4 regions of the Robertmurraya beringensis genome follow, and region 2 is predicted to be linked to each of the others. Evidence: riboswitches for the same ligand, from Rfam matches in the RefSeq annotation. Region 2 holds a riboswitch; each other region holds the start of a gene.
The links. Region 2 has a riboswitch for thiamine pyrophosphate ahead of thiT (energy-coupled thiamine transporter ThiT). Riboswitches for the same ligand answer to the same signal wherever they lie in the genome.
Positions count from the first base shown of each region.

Region 1: another riboswitch for thiamine pyrophosphate. It lies ahead of ACFFHF_RS23530 (thiazole synthase); the one in region 2 lies ahead of thiT (energy-coupled thiamine transporter ThiT).
Region 3: another riboswitch for thiamine pyrophosphate. It lies ahead of ACFFHF_RS19005 (ABC transporter substrate-binding protein); the one in region 2 lies ahead of thiT (energy-coupled thiamine transporter ThiT).
Region 4: another riboswitch for thiamine pyrophosphate. It lies ahead of thiM (hydroxyethylthiazole kinase); the one in region 2 lies ahead of thiT (energy-coupled thiamine transporter ThiT).

Region 1 is NZ_JBHLUU010000127.1:128,983-131,184, reverse strand. Features, by position in the region: gene thiD (bifunctional hydroxymethylpyrimidine kinase/phosphomethylpyrimidine kinase) at 1-683, shown strand, start outside; TPP riboswitch at 689-785, shown strand; gene ACFFHF_RS23530 (thiazole synthase) at 887-1,657, shown strand; gene thiH (2-iminoacetate synthase ThiH) at 1,667-2,202, shown strand, end outside.
Region 2 is NZ_JBHLUU010000122.1:8,469-10,670, forward strand. Features, by position in the region: gene ACFFHF_RS19930 (hypothetical protein) at 1-137, opposite strand, end outside; gene ACFFHF_RS19935 (hypothetical protein) at 169-675, opposite strand; gene ACFFHF_RS19940 (hypothetical protein) at 714-869, opposite strand; TPP riboswitch at 1,079-1,177, shown strand; gene thiT (energy-coupled thiamine transporter ThiT) at 1,240-1,833, shown strand; gene ACFFHF_RS19950 (divergent polysaccharide deacetylase family protein) at 1,930-2,202, shown strand, end outside.
Region 3 is NZ_JBHLUU010000119.1:47,077-49,278, forward strand. Features, by position in the region: gene ACFFHF_RS19000 (peptide chain release factor 3) at 1-1,002, opposite strand, end outside; TPP riboswitch at 1,193-1,303, shown strand; gene ACFFHF_RS19005 (ABC transporter substrate-binding protein) at 1,406-2,202, shown strand, end outside.
Region 4 is NZ_JBHLUU010000127.1:131,572-133,773, forward strand. Features, by position in the region: gene thiE (thiamine phosphate synthase) at 1-402, opposite strand, end outside; gene thiM (hydroxyethylthiazole kinase) at 417-1,235, opposite strand; TPP riboswitch at 1,332-1,442, opposite strand; gene ACFFHF_RS23550 (methyl-accepting chemotaxis protein) at 1,547-2,202, opposite strand, start outside.

The DNA.
Region 1 (2,202 bases), on a different contig from region 2:
CAACAGGCGTACAAGGTGTCTATAAGGTTCCTTTGGAAGGGATTCAAGAACAACTTCAATCGATTGCTGAAGATTTGCGTCCAGATGCGATCAAAACCGGAATGTTATTTAACAGTGATACCATTGATGCGGTTTCGAGATTTATAGAATTTTATGAAATGAAACATGTCGTCGTAGATCCCGTAATGATTGCAAAAGGGGGAGCATCACTTTTACAAAACGAAGCGGTTAAAGCTTTAAAAGAAAAATTACTTCCACTTGCGACCATCGTGACACCAAATATTCCAGAAGCAGAGGTGCTTACAGGAATAAAAATTGTGACAATGGATGACCGAAAACAAGTTGCTAAATTGCTCCATATCATGGGTGCAAAAACTGTCATGATCAAAGGCGGACATGATCAGGGTAGGGAAGAAATGATTGATCTTTTATATGACGGTCAACAATTTCACACCTTTAGTTCGAATCGGATTCCCACAAAAAATACTCATGGCACAGGCTGTACCTTTTCCGCTGCCATAACCGCACAACTCGCAAAAGGGAGCTCCGTTGTTCAAGCGGTGAAAGTGGCAAAAGACTTTATTCAGGCAGCCATCGAAGAAGATTTACACATCGGATCCGGCCACGGCCCAACCAATCATTGGGCATACAAACGAAACAAAGTTAAAATCGCAATCAAATAAAATAAAAAATTAGCTAGGGGTGCCTAAAAGCTGAGAGGAATCTTTCCAACCCTTGAACCTGATTTGGTTAGAACCAACGTAGGGAAGCAATCATTTTACATGAGCTCTATTATGAGGAAAAGCTTTATGTAAGAATGTGAAGGCTTGCCAAAATTGGTAAGTCTTTTTTATATTTCCAAAATGAACCAATAGGAGGAACCACAATGACCGACTTATTAACGATTGGGAACACGCAGCTACATAACCGACTACTAACAGGAACTGGAAAATTTTATAATCACAAGCTAATGAAAGAAGCACTAACCCAATCCGGTTCACAAGTCGTCACAGTCGCTTTAAGACGAGTAGACCTGAATGCTACTGGAGAAGAAAACATCTTAGAATACATTCCTAAAGACATGATTCTACTTCCGAATACGTCGGGAGCAAGAACGGCGGACGAAGCGGTTCGAATTGCCCGACTTGCAAGAGCAGCCGGCATGGGGAACTGGATTAAAATTGAGGTCATTTCCGACCAAAAGTACTTGCTTCCTGACAATTACGAAACAGCTAAGGCAACTGATATCTTAGCGAATGAAGGGTTTATCGTTCTACCTTATATGAGCCCAGACTTAATGGCAGCAAAAGCGATGCAAAATGCTGGAGCAGCAGCAATTATGCCACTTGGTTCTCCTATCGGTTCAAATCGAGGTATTCGCACGAAGGAATTGATCCAAATTTTGATAGAAGAGATGGAGCTTCCAATCATTGTTGATGCAGGAATCGGAAAGCCATCTGAAGCAGCGGAAGCGATGGAAATGGGAGCAGCCGCTGTACTGGTAAACACAGCCATTGCTACAGCTAAGGATCCCGTTGAAATGGCCATTGCATTCGACTTAGCAGTCAAGGCTGGAAGGAAAGCTTACTCGAGTGGAGTAGGACAGACAACAACGACAGCACAAGCGTCATCTCCATTAACAGGATTTTTAGGGTAGGTGAGTGGAATGTCATTTTATGATGAGTATGTAAAAGTAAAATATTATCCATTTGACGACTTTTTTTCTACCATCACTACTCAAGACGTAAGAAGGGTTTTGCAAAAAGAGAGACTTCATACAGAAGATTTCTTGATTCTTTTATCTCCAGCTGCTGAAAATTGTCTAGAAGAAATGGCACAAAAGGCACATCAACGTACCGTACAGCATTTTGGCCGTACGATTCAATTATACGCACCACTGTATTTAACCGATTATTGTGTGAACAAATGTACGTACTGCAGCTTTAGTATTGATAATGATTTTCCACGTAGAAAATTGACCCTGGCTGAAATTGAAGAAGAATCAAAGGCACTTGTCAAAATGGGATTACGACATATTATCTTGCTAACGGGAGAATCTCGCCTCCATTCCTCGGTAGATTATTTGTGTGAAACGATTGATGTGATGAAAAAGTATTTTTCTTCTTTATCCATTGAGATACAGCCATTAGATACGGAAGAGTACCAAACGCTCGTTGCCCGTGGAATTGATGGATTAACGGT
Region 2 (2,202 bases):
AAAAACTGAGTCAGTATAGAAAATTCCTTGACAAGTGTTTCTTCATTATCAAGTGCCCTGATTTTAAAATCAGAAATTTCTTCCGAAATATTGGACGGTATTGTTTCATTTTCTTCCAAGGCGCTTAACCATTTCAAAGGTAACAACTCCAGTCCCTATAATTTAAATTTATTTAACCTCGAAGTATGACCATCCGTTTGCCCATGCTCCATACACACCATTTTTAACAGTGGTAAATGTACCTCCAAGTCGGGCACGATATGCACCGTCAGAGAGAGTAGTAGATCCTTCATTTCTAATAGTAGAACTTGGTGTATTAATTCGATAATTGAAAGGTAAAGTTTTATGGGGCTCCCAACCTCCATTAAGGAAGCCATGGTCTTTTTGAATTTCTACAGTTACATTACTATAAGAAATTACATCACCACCAACCTGAATTGTCCAAGGGCAATATACGTTATTGCTAATAGAATAACAAGAGACTGTACCACGAGCAAAGTCTAACCCGAAAGTTGAAACCCCTCCACCAGTACCAGTTTTTTTATTAATTGGAGCATAGTCTGTAGTCGCAGTATTACCAACGGATGTTACTTCTGTCGAAGCTGCCTGGGATTGATTTGGAAATGAAGAGAATAAGAGAATCGTAAATAGAAAGAAATACAAATATTTTTTCAAAAAAAATACACTCCTATAGTTTTTTACAATAATGAGAATTATTGGTTAATAGTATTGTACTTTAAAAAAATGCTTCTACCAATAGAATCCAAATATTTTAAATATCTAACTGCCTCAACTACCGGCAATCCTTCCTCGTCTAAAAGAATGTATCTTTTTTTATTATTATCTAGTAATACCTCTTGTACCCTCATTTTCTCACCACATCCCTCTAATAAATTATACATATTAAACTATCAATAACTAGTATTGTTTATCTATTTATTATGTACAAAAATAACAGAATGAAATGACATTCTGACTTATTAGCCTACTAATATTGTAGTATATTTAATTCCAACTAGATGCTTTTCTATTTTATTTTATATGATATAATGAGTACGAAATAATAAACTACATACGAAGAAACCACAAGGGGAGCGTTATGCTGAGAGTGAACGTTTGTTCTGACCCTTTGAACCTGTTAGATAATTCTAGCGCAGGGATGTGGACTGACTGAATTTTTCTTGCAATCATGTCTCTCTACACTCTCCTTGAGGTTTCAGAAAAAGGGGAGATTTTTTTATGGGAAACAAACGACTAATTATGATGATTGAAGCTTCTTTTTTTGCAGCTTTTGCACTAATTCTTGACCTTCTACCATCGATCAAGCTATCGCCTAATATTTCTATTTCATTTGCGATGCTACCAATTTTAATTATTGCTTTTAGATGGGGATTCCTTGCAGCAACAGCTTCTGGCTTTTTATGGGGACTGTTACAAATTGCTATGGGTGATGCTTATATTTTAACTCCGTTACAGGGTTTCATTGAGTATTTTCTTGCCTTTGCGTTTATTGGATTTGCAGGTTTCTTTATGAAAAAAATTCAGGTTGCACTAACTGAAAATAAGAAGAAAGCCCTTCAATGGATCATAGTTGCCACATTCGTCGGAAGTGCTGCACGTTATTTTTGGCATTTTATCGCAGGATTTTTATTCTGGGGAGAAAATGCACCGGATGGGATGTCGCCACTCTTATTTTCACTAGGTGTGAACGGTGGTACCATGATTGGGGCCGCCATCTATTGTTCCATTGTTTTATTCCTTTTAGTGTCAAGTTCTCCAAGATTCCTGTTACACAAAAGGATTTCCTCAGAGAACGTAAAAAAAATATCGTAATTTAACTCTCGTCCAATGTTTTGGACGAGTTTTTTGTATGGTTTTTCCTATATGTGAGAAACTATCCAAATAACTAACATTCAAATGGAGGCTTTCATGAAAAAAACTTCATTTATCATGATCCTAGTCATTTTTACAATGTTTCCTCATCATGGGTATGGCCAGGAAATGAAAAAGGCAGCTATTATCATTGATGATTTTGGAGGTGGTGTAGGAGGTGTAAAGGATTTTTTAGAAGGTGACGTACAAATAACGGCAGCTATTATGCCATTTAATGAACTTTCAAAAAAGCATGCAGAATGGGCATATGAAAATGGTTTAGAGATCATGGTACATTTGCCCATGCAGCCAAAAAAGGGAAAGGCCTCT
Region 3 (2,202 bases), on a different contig from region 2:
TCCTAAGCGTGGGATATTGACTGTCATCCCTCTTTCGAATTTTCCTGAACATACACGTAAAAAGGCAATTCTATCCCTATGAGCAGGATTCATATTAGCTTGAATCTTAAAAATAAAGCCTGAGAAATCCTCTGATAATGGATCGATTTTTCCTTCTGTAGATTCCCGTGCTTGAGGTGCAGGTGCAAATTGAAGATAGGTTTCTAGAAAAGTTTGAACACCAAAGTTCGCTAGGGCGCTACCAAAGAATACAGGTGTTAGTTCCCCATTTGCTATTCTTTCACGAGAAAACTCATTCCCCGCTTCATTTAATAGCATGATTTCTTCCAACGTCTGGTCATATAAGGAGTATTGCTTTAATTTATGATCTCCTTCTATTTCTCCATCTTCATTTAACCCAACAAAACGTTCTTCCTCATCTACTCGGAATTGTTCAATTCGCTTGTAAAAACGGTCATATATACCGAGAAATTCTTTCCCCATTCCAATCGGCCAGTTCATCGGATATGATTCTATTCCCATAACCTCTTCTAGTTCAGCTAAAAGTTCTAATGGAGATTTCCCCTGACGATCAAGCTTATTAATAAAGGTGAAAATCGGAATGCCTCTCATTCGACATACTTTAAATAGCTTTAAGGTCTGCTCCTCAATCCCTTTTGCTGAATCGATTATCATGACCGCACTATCAACAGCTGTAAGAGTACGATACGTATCTTCACTGAAGTCTTGGTGACCTGGTGTATCAAGAATATTTACTCGACAGTCATTATAATCAAATTGCATCACACTCGACGTAACGGAAATACCACGTTGTTTTTCAATTTCCATCCAATCGCTCGTAGCAAACTTACCCGTTTTCTTTCCTTTAACTGTTCCCGCATCACGAATGGCTCCACCAAATAACAATAACTTCTCAGTTAATGTCGTTTTCCCAGCATCTGGGTGGGAAATGATCGCAAATGTGCGACGCGATTGTACATCATCTTTAAAATTTTTTGCCATTATAGAAATTCCTTTCTTTCCTTACACAAATTCATCCATAACTTCAATCTTATCGTGACTGTTTAAAGTTTGCAATGTGTTCTTTACAAAAGCAACAACAAACATATCATTATGTTCATTTTCCAAGAAAGTTCTTCCTTTTCAAGAAAATAATTTCTGCTATAATGAGATAGAAATGAAACTAAATAGGTAAGAATTGTAGGGGAACCGATGAAGACCGGTTGAGAGTGCATCCCATTGATGCTGACCCTTTGAACCTGATCTGGATGAAACCAGCGTAGGGAACATATTCTTTAGACAATCATATTGTTTAAACATATGCGCCCGGTTCAAAAACTGCGGCGCTTTTTGTCGTCTATGGGGCCAGGTCATGTTCCTACTTATACCATTGGAGGAGAAAGTAATGAAAAAATGGATAGCTGCAATAACAGCTTCTGTATTACTCGCAGGTTGTTCAGAAACAAATGAACAGCAAACAGAACAAGAGGAGTCAAGCGCTGACTTAAAAAAAGTGACTGTCGTTCTTGATTGGACTCCAAATACGAATCACACAGGACTATATGTTGCAAAAGAAAAGGGCTTTTTTGAAGAGGAAGGTCTTGATGTGACCATTCAGATGCCTGGAGAAGCTGGTGCTGACCAACTTGTTGCTTCTGAGAAAGCTGATTTTGGTGTAGGTTATCAAGAAGGAATTACACAGGCAAGAGTACAAGGAGTACCGCTTGTTTCTATAGCTGCGGTTATTCAACACAACACTTCTGGTTTCGCATCACCGGCATCTAAAAATATTCAATCCCCTAAAGATTTTGAGGGAAAAACATACGGTGGTTGGGGTTCACCTGTTGAAGAATCCGTCATCGACTCACTTATGAAGCAAGAACAAGCAGATGTAGAAAAGGTGAATATTGTAAACATAGGCGATGCGGACTTCTTTACCGCTGTTAAACGTGATATTGACTTTGCTTGGATATACTACGGTTGGACAGGCGTAGAAGCGGAATTACGAGGAGAAGACATTAATATGGTCTACTTAACCGATTACTCCGAAAAGTTAGACTACTATACACCTGTTTTAACCACTAGCGAAAACATGATTAACAACGATCCTGAAACAGTAAGAGCTTTTGTTAATGCCGCTTCAAAAGGCTATGAATTTGCTATCGACAATCCTTCCGATGCCGCTGACGTCTTAATCAAAGC
Region 4 (2,202 bases), on a different contig from region 2:
ATACATCGGCCCAATTCCTAAGTAATCAGCTCCGTTTAGAACGGCCTGAAGTCCCTCTTCAACCGTGTGTGTGGATACACCAAGAATTTTCTTAGGACCTATTGTCTCCCTCACATATTTTGCATTTTCATCATCCTGGCCAACATGTACTCCATCAGCATCAAGAGCGATAGCCAGTGGTAGATCATCATTGACGATAAATGGGATCTTATGTGTCCCGCAGAGTTCTCGCAGTTTTTTTCCAAGTTCGTACTTCTCAATTTCTCCGAGAGTGCTGATCCCTTTTTCTCGATATTGATAACAAGTAATTCCACCTTCAATGGCTAGAGCTAACGTCTCTTCAGGTGTTCGATTCAAGCAGTCTTGACTGCCCATAATAAAATACAGTTTTAGAAAATCCATTTCCTTTTGCTCCCTCATATGGATGTTACTTCTGCAATGCTGACTTTGGCGAGGTCTACCACATCAGAGGATGAAGTGAGCATGAGTTGATTAAGAAATTCCATCTGAAAAGTGCCAACATGTTGGTCACCTGTCGCTAAAATCGCACGCTCAGCAACTGCACCATAAAAGGCTGATGCTCCTGCCGCTGCGAGTAAATAATTGGTTTCTACACTTGCAAACGCTCCTACGACAGATGAAAATAAGCAACCAGTTCCAGTTACTTTTGTTAGAAGTGGATGCCCGTTTGAAATAATAATCGATTCTTCACCATTAGAAACAACATCGTCTTTTCCGGTAACCACAACGGTCATATGTAATTTTTGAGCTGCCATTCGAGCAAGGTCTGTGATATTCCCTTCACCTGTACCAGAATCCACACCGCGTGTTTGCCATTCTTCTCCTATTACGTTGGCTACCTCTGCAGCATTTCCGCGTAATAGGCTAATGTTCACTTCAGATAGAAGTCGTTTTACAGTATTTGTGCGGTATGGTGTTGCACCAGCTCCAACCGGGTCAAGGACGACTGGAACGCCTTTTTCATTCGCTGCTTGACCAGCAATGATCATCGCTTCTACTTCAGGTTCCCTTAATGTGCCGATATTGAGCACAAGGGAATTCGCGATGCTTACCATCTCAGCTACTTCTTCTTTGGCATAGGCCATCACTGGTGAAGCGCCAAGAGCTAACAATCCATTAGCAACAAAATTAGTTACTACTACATTCGTCATATTATGAACTAACGGTGATTGCTCTCTTACTCTATCAATTAATGTTAAAAATTCATGACTCATTTTTCCCTGCTCCTTTCATATTAGCAAAACGATTTCAAGACAAAAAAAGCCAGATTCTTATAGAACCTGGCATAGTTACGAAACAATAAACATTTATCTTCGCAGTAACTACTTCCCTCCGCTGGTATGAGCCAGATCAGGTTCCAAGAGTCGAAAACTGAATTGTTTTCTCTCAGCCCGAACATACGGGCCCCCCTAGTAGATTTCCTATGAAACTATATTTACATCATAGTGGAAGGTTTTTTATAACGCAACTATAAATTATTTAAAAAGTAAAAAAAGTTCCCCCTGTACCAACAGGAGGAAGCCGATTAAATCGTAAATTTCCTTAAAACTTCTTTTAAGTTAATCGCCATTTCATTAACTGTCTGAACAGAAGAAGCGATTTCCTCCATCGTTGCCAACTGTGCCTCAGCAGATGCAGCAACCGCATAAGAGGAGTTCGAATTTACCTTTGCAATTTCTGTTAGCACTTCGATATTGGCAGTTACACATTTGGAACTTTCCGTCATTTTTTGGACATATTGATGAATAGACTGAATCGTTTTACGAATGTCTGTGATAGAGTCAGTGATTTGTATAAAAGATCTTCCCGCTTCATTTACAGCGATTGACCCATTTTCTACTTCAAGCGTATTTTTTTCCATTGCTTTTACGGCTTGATTTGTACCGGTTTGGATTTTCAAAATAAGATCTATAATTTCGTTAGAAGAGCTCTTTGACTGTACGGCAAGTTTCCGGACCTCATCAGCAACCACAGAAAAACCTTTCCCATGCTCCCCGGCTCGTGCTGCTTCAATCGCAGCATTTAAAGCGAGTAAGTTCGTTTGATCTGCAATACCAGTGATCACTTTGGTTATTTGACTGATTTCCTTTGATTGTCTTCCAAGGTTACCAATCACTCCTGCCACTTCGATTACAGAGTCATGTATATGTGACATTTGCTTTATTGCATTCTCTACGACCT